2 regions of the Bradyrhizobium sp. USDA 4369 genome follow, and region 1 is predicted to be linked to the other one. Evidence: predicted binding sites of a transcription regulator. Region 1 holds the regulator's gene; the other holds the start of a gene.
The links. Region 1 encodes LexA, which represses DNA repair genes until DNA is damaged. Its sites were predicted from a motif close to TGTTCNNNNTGTGTTCNG; they were not measured.

Region 2: recA (recombinase RecA) is a predicted target of LexA. The motif match lies at 2,072-2,089, and genes of this name have one in related genera.

What each region holds. Positions count from the first base shown of each region.
Region 1 covers NZ_JBSRYH010000001.1:6,229,783-6,237,241, forward strand. The annotation lists gene ACVIJ6_RS28290 (hypothetical protein) at 1-46, opposite strand, end outside; gene ACVIJ6_RS28295 (ComEC/Rec2 family competence protein) at 185-2,473, shown strand; gene ACVIJ6_RS28300 (hypothetical protein) at 2,782-3,222, opposite strand; gene lexA (transcriptional repressor LexA) at 3,604-4,302, opposite strand; gene ACVIJ6_RS28310 (molybdopterin molybdotransferase MoeA) at 4,504-5,712, opposite strand; gene ACVIJ6_RS28315 (alpha/beta fold hydrolase) at 5,846-6,658, opposite strand; gene ACVIJ6_RS28320 (TfoX/Sxy family protein) at 6,655-7,035, opposite strand; gene ACVIJ6_RS28325 (hypothetical protein) at 7,081-7,459, opposite strand, start outside.
Region 2 covers NZ_JBSRYH010000001.1:5,192,602-5,200,060, forward strand. The annotation lists gene ACVIJ6_RS23500 (hypothetical protein) at 531-743, opposite strand; partial or broken gene ACVIJ6_RS23505 (ADP-ribosylation/crystallin J1) at 1,375-1,727, opposite strand; gene recA (recombinase RecA) at 2,181-3,269, shown strand; gene ACVIJ6_RS23515 (DUF1835 domain-containing protein) at 3,560-4,639, shown strand; gene gcvP (aminomethyl-transferring glycine dehydrogenase) at 4,618-7,459, opposite strand, start outside.

The sequences.
Region 1 (7,459 bases):
CGAGATCGAGATCGGCAAGGGGGTCGTCGATACGGTCGTCGTCCATACCCCAATAAGCACCGATGCGACCCAAAGTTCCAATCACCATTCGTGCACATAGCTGCGAGATTCGCGTTTCGTTCCGCTAGGCCAATTCCGCTGGGTTCCGCTAGCCTCTGTTTCCGTAAAATTACGGGGTACCGAGATGGCGGAGCCCGCCAGGCCGCCAGGATGGCGTCGCGGGATCGCGGGCGTGATGGCCGATGTCTGGTCGCCGCGCGGCGCGCGGACCGGAGGCTGGCCTGTGGTCGGCACCGACGCCTGGCCATCGCTGTCCGCCCATCTGACGCGCTGGACGCGCGAGGAGGCCGGGGCTGGCCGGCTGCTGCCCTGGGTGCCCGTCGCCTTCGGCGCCGGCATTGCGGTTTATTTTGCCGCCGATCATGAGCCCGCGCTGTGGGCAAGCGTGCCGACCGCGCTGCTGCTCTGCACCGTCGCCGTGCTGATGCGGCGGCATCCGCTGTTTCCGGCGGCGGTGATGATCGCGGCCGCGGCGTCCGGCTACGCGGTCGCGACCATCAAGACCGCACGCGTGGCGCATCCGGTGCTGCCTCGGCCCCTTTACTCCGTGGCGCTGTCCGGCTTCGTCGAGGCGCGTGACATCCGCGAGCGTAGCGATCGCATCGTGCTGCGTGTGACCGCGATGGAGAGCGAGCGCCACGCGATCACGCTGACGCGCGTCCGGCTGGCCGTGCGCAAGGGCACCGCGCCCGATGTCGGAAGCTTCGTGCAGCTCAAGGCGCGGCTGCTGCCGCCACTGGCGCCGGTGCGGCCCGGCAGTTACGATTTTGCGCGCGACATGTTCTTCCAAGGCATTGGCGCCTCCGGCTTCGTGATGGGCGGGATCACGACGCTGACGCCGCCGCAGGAGGGCGGCTTCGGCCTGCGCTATGCGGCGGCGATGCAGGGCCTGCGCGATGCGATCGACGCGCGCATCCGGGCCCGGCTCGATGGCGACGAGCGCGCCATCGCGACCGCGCTGCTGACCGGCCGGCGCGATGCGATCACGCCTGATGTCAACGACGCGATGTTCATCTCGGGCCTCGGCCATGTGCTCTCGATCTCGGGCTATCATATGGCGGTGGTCGCGGGCGTCGTGTTCTTCGCGGTGCGCGCGCTGCTCGCACTGATCCCTGGCCTCACCGTCAGCCTCCCGATCAAGAAATGGGCGGCTGCGGCAGCTTTGGTCGCGGCGGCGTTCTATCTGCTCCTGTCGGGCGCAGAGGTCGCGACGCAGCGGTCGTTCTTCATGACGGCCGTCGTGCTGATCGCGGTCATGGTCGACCGCCGCGCGGTGACGTTCCGCACACTGGCCGTCGCGGCGATGATTGTCCTGATCGCGGCGCCCGAAGCGCTCGTCCATCCGAGCTTTCAGATGTCGTTCGCGGCGACGCTCGGCCTGGTCGCGCTGGTGCAATTCGGCCTGCCGCGATTATTCGCGACGCCGGACAGCTCCGTCACCGAGCGCATCGCATTATGGGGCGGCCGCGAGCTCGCGATGCTGCTCTTGGCCTCGCTGATCGCGGGGCTCGCCACGACGCCCTACGCGGCGTTTCACTTCCATCGGATCACGCCCTATGGCGTGCTGGCCAATCTTGCGGCCATGCCCGTGGTCTCGGCGCTGGTGATGCCGGCCGGCCTGCTGGGACTGCTTGCGGCGCCCTTCGGACTCGACGGTCTTTGCTGGACATTGATGGGCTGGGGCATCGACTGGATGATCGCGGTGACGCGCTGGGTGGCGGCGCTGCCAGGGGCCGTTGGACGCGTCACGGCGTTCGGCATCGGTCCGCTGATCCTGGCCAGTTTCGGACTCCTGCTCATCGGCCTGTTGCGGACACCGCTGCGCTGGTCGGGCGCGGTCCTGCTCGCCATGGCCACGATCTGGTCCGTCAGCACGCCGCAGCCGGACATCCTGATTTCCGGCGACGGACGCGCGGTCGCCGTGCGCGGGCGCGACGGTCGGCTGCATGTGATGCGGACCGGCAAGGATGTGTTCGTCGTCAAGGAATGGCTGGCGGCCGATGCCGATCCGCGCGTGCCGTCGGACCCCACCTTGGGAGACGGGGTGTCCTGCGACGAGTCCGGTTGTGTGATGGCCATGGCCGATGGCCGGTTCGTGGCGCTGACGCTGCGCCCGGAGGCGCTGGCCGACGATTGCACGCGCGCGGCACTGATCGTGACGTCGCGTGCTGCGCCGGCGTCCTGCGCAGCCGCCGCGATCGATCGCCAGCGCCTGCAGCAGCAGGGCGCCTTGATGCTGGCGACGCAGGGGGCGGGATTTGCTGTCACACCGGCGCGCGCCGTCGGCACCAGCCGGCCATGGTGGCCCGCCGCCGAGACTGGCGCGTTCGAACCGGTGCTGACGCCGCGTGCGTCCACGCCACGCGTTCAGGACGCGACACCGCCCGAGGCGGAGCAGGGGACGGAGGATTAGGTCATTCACGACCTGCGAGGGTGGGCCGTTCACCCACGCAATCATCTCAAATGGAACGCCAACATCATGAGACGCTCCGCAGACTCACAAGATGCCCGCCGAGCGCCCCATGTTCGTTACCAGATATTCGTTACCAGAGACCGCCAAGCGGCGGCCGCCGGTTGTTGCCAAAACCCAAAACGAGGAGCTGCCGCGCCGCGTCGGTGCGATCCGTAGAACAGACTTGGCGAATCCAGACCCGGCGAATCCAGACGCGCCTAACGAGGGTGGACTTGCCAAGGAAACGCAGCGGGGGCCGAGCAGTACGATCAGGTGATGCTGATACGGCGAATCGTCGGGCTCTCTGTCGCCGGAAGCTCCTCCGCAACATCCGGGCGTCGATCGGCTGATGGCTTGGTGACCGGCAGCTGCAGCACGGTCACGCGCTGGCCCTCGCACAGCTGGGTCACAAGCACATGGCGCCCGTCGGCGAACTCGACAGCGTCGTGATGGCGATCGGGAATGTGCTTCTCGATGGTGTTGAACTTGGCCACGCGCTCTCGGATCGTGCGGGTCCACAGCCAGCGGCTGTCGTAGCGGACGTCCTCGGCGAACGCGAGCTCGGTGCCGGGGAGCATGCAGACCGCGACGTTGGGCTCGCTTTCCAAGGCGAAGCCACGGGTCGCGGTGCCGCGGAAAGTCGTCGATATCAGCGTCTCGCCGACCTTGGCGGGACGGGAGGCAACGGCATGGAGGCTGTAGTCACACATCGGATCGCTCCTCGTTCAGAGATAGCCGACCCACGCTCCCCCCGGACAGGCGCAGGCCTCTATCAGAGTGGACATCAAGGAGGATGTTAGCGCGCGCTTCGCGGCATTTCTGCGCTGATCTGCACGGCCTCTGCCTGCGCGCGATCACAAGCGTTTGAGCACGCGTTCGAGTCTACCGCGTTGCACATCATGAGGTGCATTGGCAGAGGGCGTGATTGCTTGCCGCCAGCGGCCGCTGTCGCGCGACGCACCGCTTCAAGAGGCGGCCGCCGCATCGTCCCGATGGCGGAGCTCACTCACGCCACCGGTCAGTGCTGAGGTTCGCTGATGGTGATGACCGCTGAGCTTGTCGGCGTCCGTATCCGCGCAGCGTCTCCGCGATCAGTATTTGCGATAGAGGCCAACCAGCTTGCCCTGGATCTTCACCCGGTTGGGCGGCAGGATGCGCACCTCGTAAGCGGTGTTGGCGGGCTCCAGCGCGATCGAGGCGCCGCGGCGCCGGAAGCGCTTCAGCGTCGCTTCCTCGTCGTCGATCAGCGCCACCACGATGTCGCCGGTGTCGGCGGTCTCGTTGCGCTGGATCAGCGCCATGTCGCCGTCGAGGATACCGGCATCGACCATCGAATCGCCGCGCACTTCGAGGGCGTAATGATCGCCATTGCCGAGCATGTCGGCGGGAACGCTGATCGTATGGCTGCGGGTCTGCAGCGCCTCGATCGGGGTACCGGCGGCAATCCGGCCCATGACCGGCACCGCGACGGGCCGCTCGCCGTCGTCGAGCGCGGGCGTGGAGGTTCTCACCTTGCCGAGATTCCCCTCGATGACCGACGGCGTGAAACCGCGGCGGTTGCTGGCCGCCTGCGACAGCTCCGGAAGCTTGATCACCTCGATCGCGCGGGCGCGATTGGGCAACCGACGGATGAAGCCGCGCTCCTCCAGCGCCGTGATCAAGCGATGGATACCGGACTTCGAGCGCAGGTCGAGCGCATCTTTCATCTCGTCGAAGGACGGCGGCACTCCGGCTTCTTTGAGCCGTTCATTGATGAACCGCAGAAGTTCGTACTGTTTGCGCGTCAGCATCTCGACCTGGTCCCCAGTTGGTGTCGTCCGAGTCCCGTGCCGTGCTCCGACGACCAGCGTTCGAGAGCGAAGGGGAATCGGACGATCGCGTTCGCCCGCAACATACTAAAAACAAATCATGAACGGACACTATATGTTCGATGTGTGTTCCGCAATCCCAAAAATATGGTGAACGGACCGGGATTTGCCGGGGAAATCGGCTCAGAGCGGCAGGCGCAGGATCTCGCATGGGCTTCCGGCCGGTGCCCTCGGCGCGAACGCCGGGCGGATCACCAGCGCCTGCGACAGCGCGAGATTCCCGAGCAGCGAGGAATCCTGCTGCGTCACGGGGGTTGCGATCAGCATGCCGTCGGCGCGCTTGTCGAGCTGTGCCCGCAGATAGTCCTCACGCGAATCGTTGGCGCCGAGGTCGCGGCCGAGCAGGGCGGTCTCGCGCGGCAGCTGCGCCTCCCGGCCGATCAGGCTGCGAATCAGCGGCACCAGAAACAGGATCGCGCAGACATAGGACGACACCGGATTGCCCGGCAGACCAATGACGCGCATGCCGGCGAGGCGGCCGTGCATCATCGGCTTGCCCGGGCGCATCGCGATCTTCCAGAACGCCATCTCGACACCCTCGGCCTCGAGCGCCTGCTTGACCAGGTCATGATCGCCGACCGATGCGCCGCCGGTCGTGACGAGAATGTCGGCCGCGGCCTCGCGCGCGCGGCGAATGCCGGCGACGGTCGCTTCGAGCGTATCGGCGGCAATGCCGAGATCGATGGCTTCGGCGCCTTCACTGCGTACCAGCGCGCGCAGCGCGTAGCCGTTGGAATAGACGATCTGGCCGGGCCCGGGCGAGGATCCGGGCATCACCAGTTCGTCGCCGGTCGCGAGCAGCGCCACCTTCGGCCGCCGCCGCACCGGCAGCATCGGATGGTTCATGCTGGCGGCGAGCGACAGATCGCGGTCGCTGAGACAGCGCCCGGCCTGCAGCAGCACCATGCCCTGGTGGAAGTCCACGCCGGCGGGTCGGATGTGCCGGCCCTTGATCGCCGGCTCCGTGATCACGACGTGGCCATCCTCGGCGATCGTGTCCTCCTGGATCACGACTGCATCGGCCCCCTCCGGCACCACGCCGCCGGTGAAGATGCGGGCGGTTTCGCCGGGCCCCACGACGCGGTCGAACGGCCGTCCCGCCGCGACCTCGCCGATGACTTTCAATCGCACCTTGGGCTTGTCGGCGTCGGCCGCGCGCAGGGCATAGCCGTCCATCGCCGACATCGCCTCAGGCGGCTGGGTCCGCAGCGCCGCGAGGTCGCGGGCGAGCACTCGGTGAAACGCGGCGTCCAGCCCCACCATCTCCTCGGCCAGGGGCTCGGCGCCGGCGAGCACCGCAGACAACGCATCGGACACCGGCATCAGGGCCATGGAACTTCCTTCGGACGGAGACGGGGGACGACTCGAAAGTGTCGCCTTCTAACCGAACGCACACGGCCCGGCCAAGGGTCTAAGCCGCGCGCCACGTTCGCATCAGTCCGCGGGGCCCGCCTCGGCAGCGATCTCAGAGCCCCGCGAGAAAGCCCGCGATCAGGCGGGTGATCTCTTGCGGCCGCTCCAGGCTCGGCAGATGCGCCGCTTCGGCGATCGCGCAGCCCGAGCCGTTCGGCAATGTCGCCGCGATCAGGCGGCTTCGCTCCCGGATATGAGGAAAGTCGAACTCGCCCCAGATGATGCGTGACGGCGCGGTGATCTCGGCGAGGCGCGGGAAGGCGGGCGCCGTGTCGAGGTTGGCGCCGACCGGCGGCGCGCGCAGCGCCGCCACGTTCTTCTGCAGAAAGCTCGCGCGCAGCTCGCCGGTGATGCGGCCCTCCAGCTGCAGCGGTCCATCGAGCCAGAGATGCACCTTGATCGCGCTGACCCGGTCCCAATCGCGCGCAGCCTCGGCCGCGGCAAGCCGGGTGAGCAGCGGTTCGATCGGCGGTGGATAGACCGGTTCTGGTGCTCCGCTGACCGACGGCGCGATCAGCACCAGCGCGCGGAGGCGCGACGGATGCAGAAGCGCGAAATCGAGCGCGATGCGGCCGCCTTGCGAGCACGCGACCAGCGTCGCCGGCCGGCCCGGCGCCAGCGCATCGAGCACGGCAAGCAGATCGGCGACCGGCGAATGATCTTCCGTCTCCGTCCGCGTCTCGCCGAAGCCGCGCCGGTCATAGGCAATCGCCAGATGCGTCGGCGCGACACCAGCGATCTGCGCCCGCCACATCGTGCGGTCGAACACGGCGGCATGCAGGAACACCACGGGGTCGCCGCAACCCGCGATTTCGGCGGCAAGCCGCGCGCGGCCTGAATGGATCCAGCTGGAGCTCGACGTCATGCGTGTTTCTCCTGCAGAACCGTTCGTGGAGATTTTTTCCGCTTCGCCGCGGCTCGACGCGCCGCCGCCAATGCCGCACGGCTCCAGTCGATGAATTCGTCGGGCTCATCGAAAAGCCGGTCGGGAATGCGCCAGAAGGCGAGGTCGATCGCGACGCCGTTCTTACGATAGCTCAACGGCGGATGCGATTGCGCTTCCGCAAACATGGCACGATTGTCGTCGTCGACCCGCAGATAAAGCGTGTTGTCAGCGACCATGCCGAGCATCGCGCCGTCATGAAAGACTCCCGTCTTGCCGAACATGCGCCTGATTGTGATGGAGCCGAGCGGCGCGAATTGCTCGCGCAGGAATTCGACATAGTCCGACGTCGCAACCATGCGGGAGCCTCTGCCCTGATCGGCGGGATGCTTGTGCGCTCGCCATCACACCGGATGCCGCATCCAGACATTCGGTTCGACATAGACAGCATAATCATACGCGACTGACGCAATGACCGGCACCAGGGCGCCCGGTATCTCAATCTCCCCGGAGCGGTCGAACGGCACGCCGGTCCATTGTGACCACTCCGCGAGCGTGCCGACGATGGTCATCGAGCACGGCGCGATCTTGATGATCTCGCCGCCGATGTCGACATGGGTGCGCAGCCAGGAGTCCGCGAGCAGACCATCGGTACGACGCTGTTGGAGATAGTCCTGCATCGACATCCGCGGCAGCTGATGTTTCTGGTTCGGCCGCACCGGCGCGTATAATTCGGCGAAGCCTTTCGCGCGTGCGCAGTCCTTGAGCGCTGCGAGCATTGCG
Region 2 (7,459 bases), 1.0 Mb from region 1:
GGGCTACGCCCTCCCTTCGTCCCGCTCCCGCCGGCACTCTCTCATCCTGATTGTCGCTGGGTTCTCACCTTGATTGTCGTCGCGCACGCGCCGGAGAAGTGGCCGTTACGGATACGAAAGAAATAGAGCGGCATTGCCAAAACCGTTGACCCCTGACCGCCCCAGGCCGCTGGGTTTGATGAACGCAGGGTAAATGGATGCGGAAAACCCAATCGGATCAATTCCGGTAAAATACGGTCGATGACGACCGCGCCGGCACAGCGGAGACGTGTCCGCGGTGGAGCCTCACCCCAGATCTGCTGTGATCTTGGGCGGCCTGTGAACTGAAACAAGTGAGCCTCGGACCGCCGCGGTCCGAGGCTCCGCGTCAACGTCGTAGCTTCCCGACGGGGCAGTTCGGCAATGACAGTTACACCTATATGACAGGGCGTGCGCGCATGCTTTGCGACAGGTCAACGCTCGTCGCAGAGGGGATCGACATCACACCCGCCAAGGCGTTTTCCCGAAACACTCAGGGCCATCAACCGGTCTCAGCGATCGATGATCCGCTCCGGCGCGACCGCCAGACGGTACGCGACGGCGGTCGAACCATCCAGCGTTTCGAGCAGCGCGTCGCATAGAGGGCAGCGAACGTCACCCGGTGGGCACGCGTATGAACGCAGTTCGATGCGCTGCAAGCCGGCTCTGCAGCAGAGGCACATGACATCATCCCGTTTCATTCTCTGATGATGCACGAACGGCATGATCAGTTCCGCGCGGATTGCGCCCGGCTGTATGACAACACCGTGCGCGGCGGCGGACGATCCAAAACGTCGAAAGCCCCGGACGGGGTCCGGGGCTTTCTCTCGCCCTTTGGCGCGGATGGTTTCAGGGCCGTGCGCCTAGAGGTGACAAAGCGCGACCGTACATCATGTGCTGATATCGGCCAGCTATTATCGCAACAAACAAATTCGGGGCTGATCAAAAATCTGTTCGTGTCCGACAACCGAACCCATATAGCGCAACCAAGAGTTTATGACAATGCTTGTTGTCCGGTCCACTCCAGAGCTACTTGCGGGTCAGTGATGCGCAGCGCGCGGTTCCGCCCCGGGGCGATCCTTTCGGCTGGCGTGGAAGAGATCGCTCCTTGCGGTCTGCGGCGCTTTATCTGCTGACCATCATATCACGGCCATGGAACAAGCTGACGGTGGCGCTGGGTGCATCGCATGGACCGGATGACCGATGAAGCTCAGGCAGAAACGGATCGGATTGCACGAGAAATAAGCTGTCGCACGCGTTGCGAGCCGAACAAAAGCAGAAGAGCGGTTGGAACTTCGTTCTTCTCAGGAGAACCACGGAGGTGCGGTCAGCGCACGCGCGCAGAAGTTGGTTGTTTCAAGGAAAAGTTTTGACGAGCACGATCGGGCCGACGATGGCCGCATTGAACTCAGCAAGGTGCTCGCTCGGAATCCAGTACTCGAGATGATCGCGTCCGCCGGCCTCTTGCACCTCGTAGCGATCGATGAAAGCGCGCAGCACCTCGAAGCGCAGGACATACCGCTGCCGCTGGCCGGCACGTTCCAGTCGCGCGCGATCTTCACCGCGTAGGCCTCGGTCAGCACGGGATAGAAGATCGGCTGCTCCGGCAGCCGCGGCGGAAACGCACGCATGCCCGACGCCTCGACAAGTGCGAGTTCCTTCGGGCCCACCGGGCGCCATAGTGTGATCGTCGGGTTGGCGATGGTCATGTGGTTTCAAGGGAGGCCGGGTGATCTGGTCTCCGTCCAAGCAGAACTGGACGGCTCCTGCAAGCTTCCCCGCCACTGTCTCAATCTGTGATTGTCGTTGGATCTGCTTCGGTGGGGAGATGTTGGACCGAGCCTGTGGCTTGTCCTGATCAGCACCCACCGATCGTGCCCCCGCGCGGCGGCTGTGCCTCAGCGGGCGGCGCGCTACTAGCGCCGGGGACCGGTGCGTTCTGCTGGGCGCGAGCGCGCGCGGTCTGGCTCAGGCACGGGATGTCCAGCGACCAGGCACCTGGCTCTGGGGGGCGCTATGAGCCGAAGCTGCGAATGCCCCCCCGAACGCGAGAAAGAACATATTGCGAACAAAGAACAGATCGGGTACATTCACCTCAAGATTGTTGCCCGGTCTCGTTAACCATTTGTCCATCCCGCGAATCCCCGCCATAAGGAGCGCCAATGTCTGCCACCGCCCTGCGTATCGTCGAAGGTTCCTCAATGGATAAGAGTAAGGCGCTCTCCGCTGCGCTGTCCCAGATCGAGCGTCAGTTCGGCAAGGGCTCGGTGATGAAGCTGGGCAAAAACGACCGCTCGATGGATGTCGAGACGGTGTCGACCGGCTCGCTCGGGCTGGACATTGCGCTCGGCATCGGCGGTCTGCCGAAGGGGCGGGTGATCGAGATCTACGGGCCGGAATCGTCGGGCAAGACGACCCTGGCATTGCACACCGTGGCCGAGGCCCAGAAGAAGGGCGGCATCTGCGCCTTCATCGATGCCGAGCACGCGCTCGACCCGGTCTATGCGCGCAAGCTGGGTGTCAACATCGACGAGCTGCTGATCTCGCAGCCCGATACGGGTGAGCAGGCGCTCGAGATCTGCGACACTCTGGTGCGCTCGGGGGCGGTCGACGTGCTGGTGGTCGACTCGGTGGCGGCGCTGGTGCCGAAGGCCGAGCTCGAGGGCGAGATGGGCGAGTCGCTGCCGGGCCTGCAGGCCCGCTTGATGAGCCAGGCGCTGCGCAAGCTCACGGCCTCGATCAATAAGTCCCACACCATGGTGATCTTCATCAACCAGATCCGCATGAAGATCGGTGTGATGTACGGCTCGCCGGAGACCACCACGGGCGGCAACGCGCTCAAATTCTACGCCTCGATCCGCCTCGACATCCGCCGCATCGGCGCGATCAAGGAGCGCGACGAGGTGATCGGCAACACCACCCGCGTCAAGGTGGTCAAGAACAAGCTGGCGCCGCCGTTCAAGCAGGTCGAATTCGACATCATGTATGGCGAGGGCGTGTCGAAGATGGGGGAGATCCTCGATCTCGGCGTCAAGGCCGGCATCGTCGAGAAGTCTGGCGCCTGGTTCTCCTATGACAGCCAGCGGCTCGGGCAGGGGCGCGAGAATTCAAAGTCCTTCCTCAAGGCCAACCCCGATATGACGGCGAAGATCGAGGCTGCGATCCGCCAGAACTCCGGTCTGATCGCCGAGCAGATCCTGGCCGGCAACGCCGAGCGCGATGCCGACGGCGAGGAGCCGGCGGAGGAGTAGGGGGACGACGGCTGCGGGGGCCGTGGACGTGAGTTGCCGACGTCCCGGCGCCCGTTTGCAGATGTGTGGTGCTCTATCGAAAACTGCGGCTGCTGCATTCCCGAATGCAGCGAGTATCCGTTTCTGAGCGCCGGATAAGATCTTCAACGCGACTAACTTAAAGTGCGCGCGGGCGGACCGGATCCGCGCGGCGGCACCAGGATTTCCGACGCCAATCCTGTGCGTCGGGAGTCGATCGCGAACGTGTTGCTCGCGCCTTGAGCCAATCAGGTCGTCCCGGAGCCAACAGCATGACGCGTTTGTTTCTAGCGGCTGATGATCCCAGCGCCGGAGCGCTTCGGAGGAGCGGCTTTGCCGATCTGGTGGTACCAATTCTCCATCGTTTCGTGTGGGGACCGTTGCCATCCGACGCCGATTTGTCGGCCTATCTCGCCCAGCGCACCGCGCGACGGAAGCGGGGGCATTGGTTGGATTTCGCCTCGCGTGGCGACTTCATGGCGGTCGGCGGCCGAAGTCACAGTTTTCTCGAACTTGTCGACCGTTGCGATAGCGTCGAGCTGTGGATGGGGACCCGTCCGAACGACCAGTTGGTGCTGATCTGGCTCCTGGACTATCTGCGCGATCACACGGAGATCGCGACGAAGATCGTATTGCGGCATGTCGATGTCCCGCTATTCGATGCCCCGGCCGGGCGACGCGCTGGTCGGACGATGGCCGGGGTCGAGCTTGCACGTGAGCATCTCGACCTGGGTCATCTGGCATGGCAGGCGTTTCGTGCGCCGACGCCGCAAGCCTGGTCCGATCTGTTGAAGCAGGATCTCAGTGCGTTGCCGCAGCTTCGCCGCTGCGTGCAGGAGATGCTCGATGAGCTTCCCGGTGTTGCGACGGGCCTTGGAGCATCGGAGCTGAGACTCCTCGAATTGCTGTCAGCCGGCTATCAGCACCCGTTCGATCTGTTGCCGCATCATCGGGATCGCTTTCAACGCCGCGTCTATGACTATTGGGAAGGAGGCACGTTGCTCGACGGTCTGGCACTGGCACGGGTGCCTGCAATTGCCGGCCTTGCCGAATGGCCATTCTCGGTCGAGATACACGACCGCCGTGAAAGCCTCGAGCGCTACAAGGCCAGCACCCTGTCGCTGACACCGCTCGGCAAGGCAATCCTCGCCGGCGAGGACGATTTCAGCAGCCATAATCCGATCCGACGCTGGTGGGGCGGCACCGAATTAACCAACGCCAATCTCTGGCGTTGGCATGCGGTGCTCGTCGCTCCGGATCCTGGCATGCCTGACCTCATTGATTGTCGCGAGCCGTGGCGCCCGATCTCTTGGAACATGCGTGAGGAGGCTTACTCCGCGGCCTGTGCGTAGTCGCCAATCGGTGGGCACGAGCAGACCAGATTGCGATCGCCATAGACATTGTCGACGCGTCCGACGGGGCACCAATATTTGTCGGTGCGCGAGGTGCCCTCGGGGAAGCAGCCCTCGCTGCGGCGATAAGCGCGGTTCCAATCGTCATCGGCGATGTCGTGCACCGTGTGCGGCGCGTGGCGCAGCGGCGAGGCCTCGATGGTGAAGCGGCCCTGTTCGACCTCGGCGATCTCCTTGCGGATCGCGATCATGGCATCGCAGAAGCGGTCGAGCTCGGCTTTCGATTCCGACTCGGTCGGCTCGATCATCAAGGTGCCCGCCACCGGGAAGCTCATCGTCGGCGCATGGAAGCCATAATCGATCAGGCGCTTGGCGATGTCGTCGACGGTGACGCCGCAGGTCTGCTTGAGCGGGCGCGGATCGATGATGCATTCATGCGCGACGCGGCCGCGTTCGTTGCGGTAGAGCACCGGGAAATGCGCATCGAGGCGCGCCGCCACGTAATTGGCGTTGAGGATCGCGATTTCGGTGGCGCGGGTGAGGCCCTCGCCGCCCATCAGCAGCATGTAGATGTAGGAGATGGTCAGGATCGAGGCCGAGCCGTAGGGCGCGGCCGAGACCGGTCCGACGGTAGACGCCGTCGCGCTGTCGGTCGCGGGGTGACCCGGCAGGAACGGCGCCAGATGCGCCTTGACGCCGATCGGGCCCATGCCCGGGCCGCCGCCGCCATGCGGAATGCAGAACGTCTTGTGCAGGTTGAAATGGCTGACATCGGCGCCGTAATCGCCCGGCCTGGAGAGGCCGACCTGCGCGTTCAGGTTGGCTCCGTCAAGATAGACCTGTCCGCCATGGGCATGGACGATGTCGCAGATGTCGCGGATGTGCTCCTCGAACACGCCGTGCGTCGACGGATAGGTGATCATGATCGCCGCGAGCTTGGCGCTGTGCAGCACGGCCTTGGCCTTGAGATCGGCAAGATCGACATTGCCGTCGGTGTCACAGCCGACGACGACGACCTCCATGCCGACCATGTGCGCAGAGGCCGGGTTGGTGCCGTGGGCGGAGGAGGGGATCAGGCAGATCGTGCGATGACCCTCGCCGCGTGCGGCGTGATAGCCGCGGATCGCGAGCAGCCCGGCATATTCGCCCTGCGCGCCCGAATTCGGCTGCAGCGACACCGCATCATAGCCGGAGATCCGGCACAGCCAGTCCTGCAGATCGGCGAACATCGTGTGATAGCCGGCTGCCTGTGCGCGCGGCACGAACGGATGCAGGCTGGAGAATTCCGGCCAGGTCAGCGGAATCATCTCGGTGGTCGCATTCAGCTTCATCGTGCAGGAACCGAGCGGAATCATCGCGCGGTCGAGCGCGAGGTCGCGGTCGGCGAGCTTGCGCAGATAGCGCAGCATCTCGGTTTCGGAGCGATGCGCGTGGAACACCGGATGAGTCAGGAACGGCCGCTGCCGTTTCAGCTCGGACGGGACAGCGTCGCGCGCCTCGGCTTCGATGGCCGCGTAGGAGAGCTCGCCGCCAAAGGCGCGCCAGACGGCTTCGACGACATCGGCCGTCGTGGTCTCGTCGAGCGCGATCCGCAGCCGGCTGCCGTCGCGTCCGAGATTGATTCGCCGGCTTTCCGCACGCGCGATGATCTCATCGCAGTTGGCGCCGGTCTCGACGAGGACCGTATCGAAGAAGCTGTCGCTCGCCGGTGCGAGGCCGAGCTTGCGTAGCCCGGCTGCCAGCACCGCAGCTCGGCGATGCACGGTCCGGGCGATCGATTTGAGCCCGTCGGGACCATGATAGACCGCGTACATCGCGGCGATCACCGCGAGCAGCACCTGCGCGGTGCAGATGTTCGAGGTCGCCTTCTCGCGCCGGATGTGCTGCTCGCGGGTCTGCAGCGCCAGGCGATAGGCGGGCGCACCGCGCGAATCGACCGAGAGGCCGACGATGCGGCCGGGCAGCGACCGCTTCAGCGCGTCGCGCACTGCCATATAGGCGGCATGCGGTCCGCCATAGCCCATCGGCACGCCGAAGCGCTGTGCCGAGCCGATCGCGATGTCGGCGCCGAGCTCGCCGGGCGAGGCGATCACCGTCAGCGCCAGCAGGTCGGCGGCGAGAATCGCCAGCGCACCCTTGTCCTGCAGCCTGGCGATCGCAGCGCGCGGATCGCGCAGCGCGCCTGTCGTGTCCGGATATTGCAGCAGGCCGCCGAACACCTCGACGCCGTCCAGATCCTTGGCCGGATCGCCGACGATCAGCTGCCAGCCCAGCGGCTCGGCGCGGGTGCGCAGCACGGCCAGCGTCTGCGGATGCACGTTCTTGTCGACGAAGAATGCCTTGGTCTTGGCCCGCGCCGAACGCTCGGCGAGCGCCATCGCCTCGGCCGCCGCGGTGCCCTCATCGAGCAGCGATGCGTTGGCGACGTCGAGCCCGGTGAGGTCGCAGATCATGGTCTGGAAGTTGAACAGCGCCTCCAGCCGGCCCTGGCTGATCTCGGGCTGATACGGCGTATAGGCCGTGTACCAGGCCGGGTTCTCCAGGATGTTGCGCTGGATCACCGCCGGCATGATGGTGCCCGAATAGCCTTGGCCGATCAGCGAGGTGAACACCTGGTTCTGTGCGGCCAGCGCCCGCATGTGGCCGATCGCCTCGACCTCGCTCTGCGCCGGTTCGAGCGTGAGCGGCGTGGCCTGGCGAATCGTGCCGGGCAGGGTCTGCGCCATCAGCTCGGCGACGCTCCTGACGCCGACGGTCTCCAGCATCGCCGCGACATCACGGGGCGATGGACCGATATGGCGGCGGGCGAAGCTCGTGGTG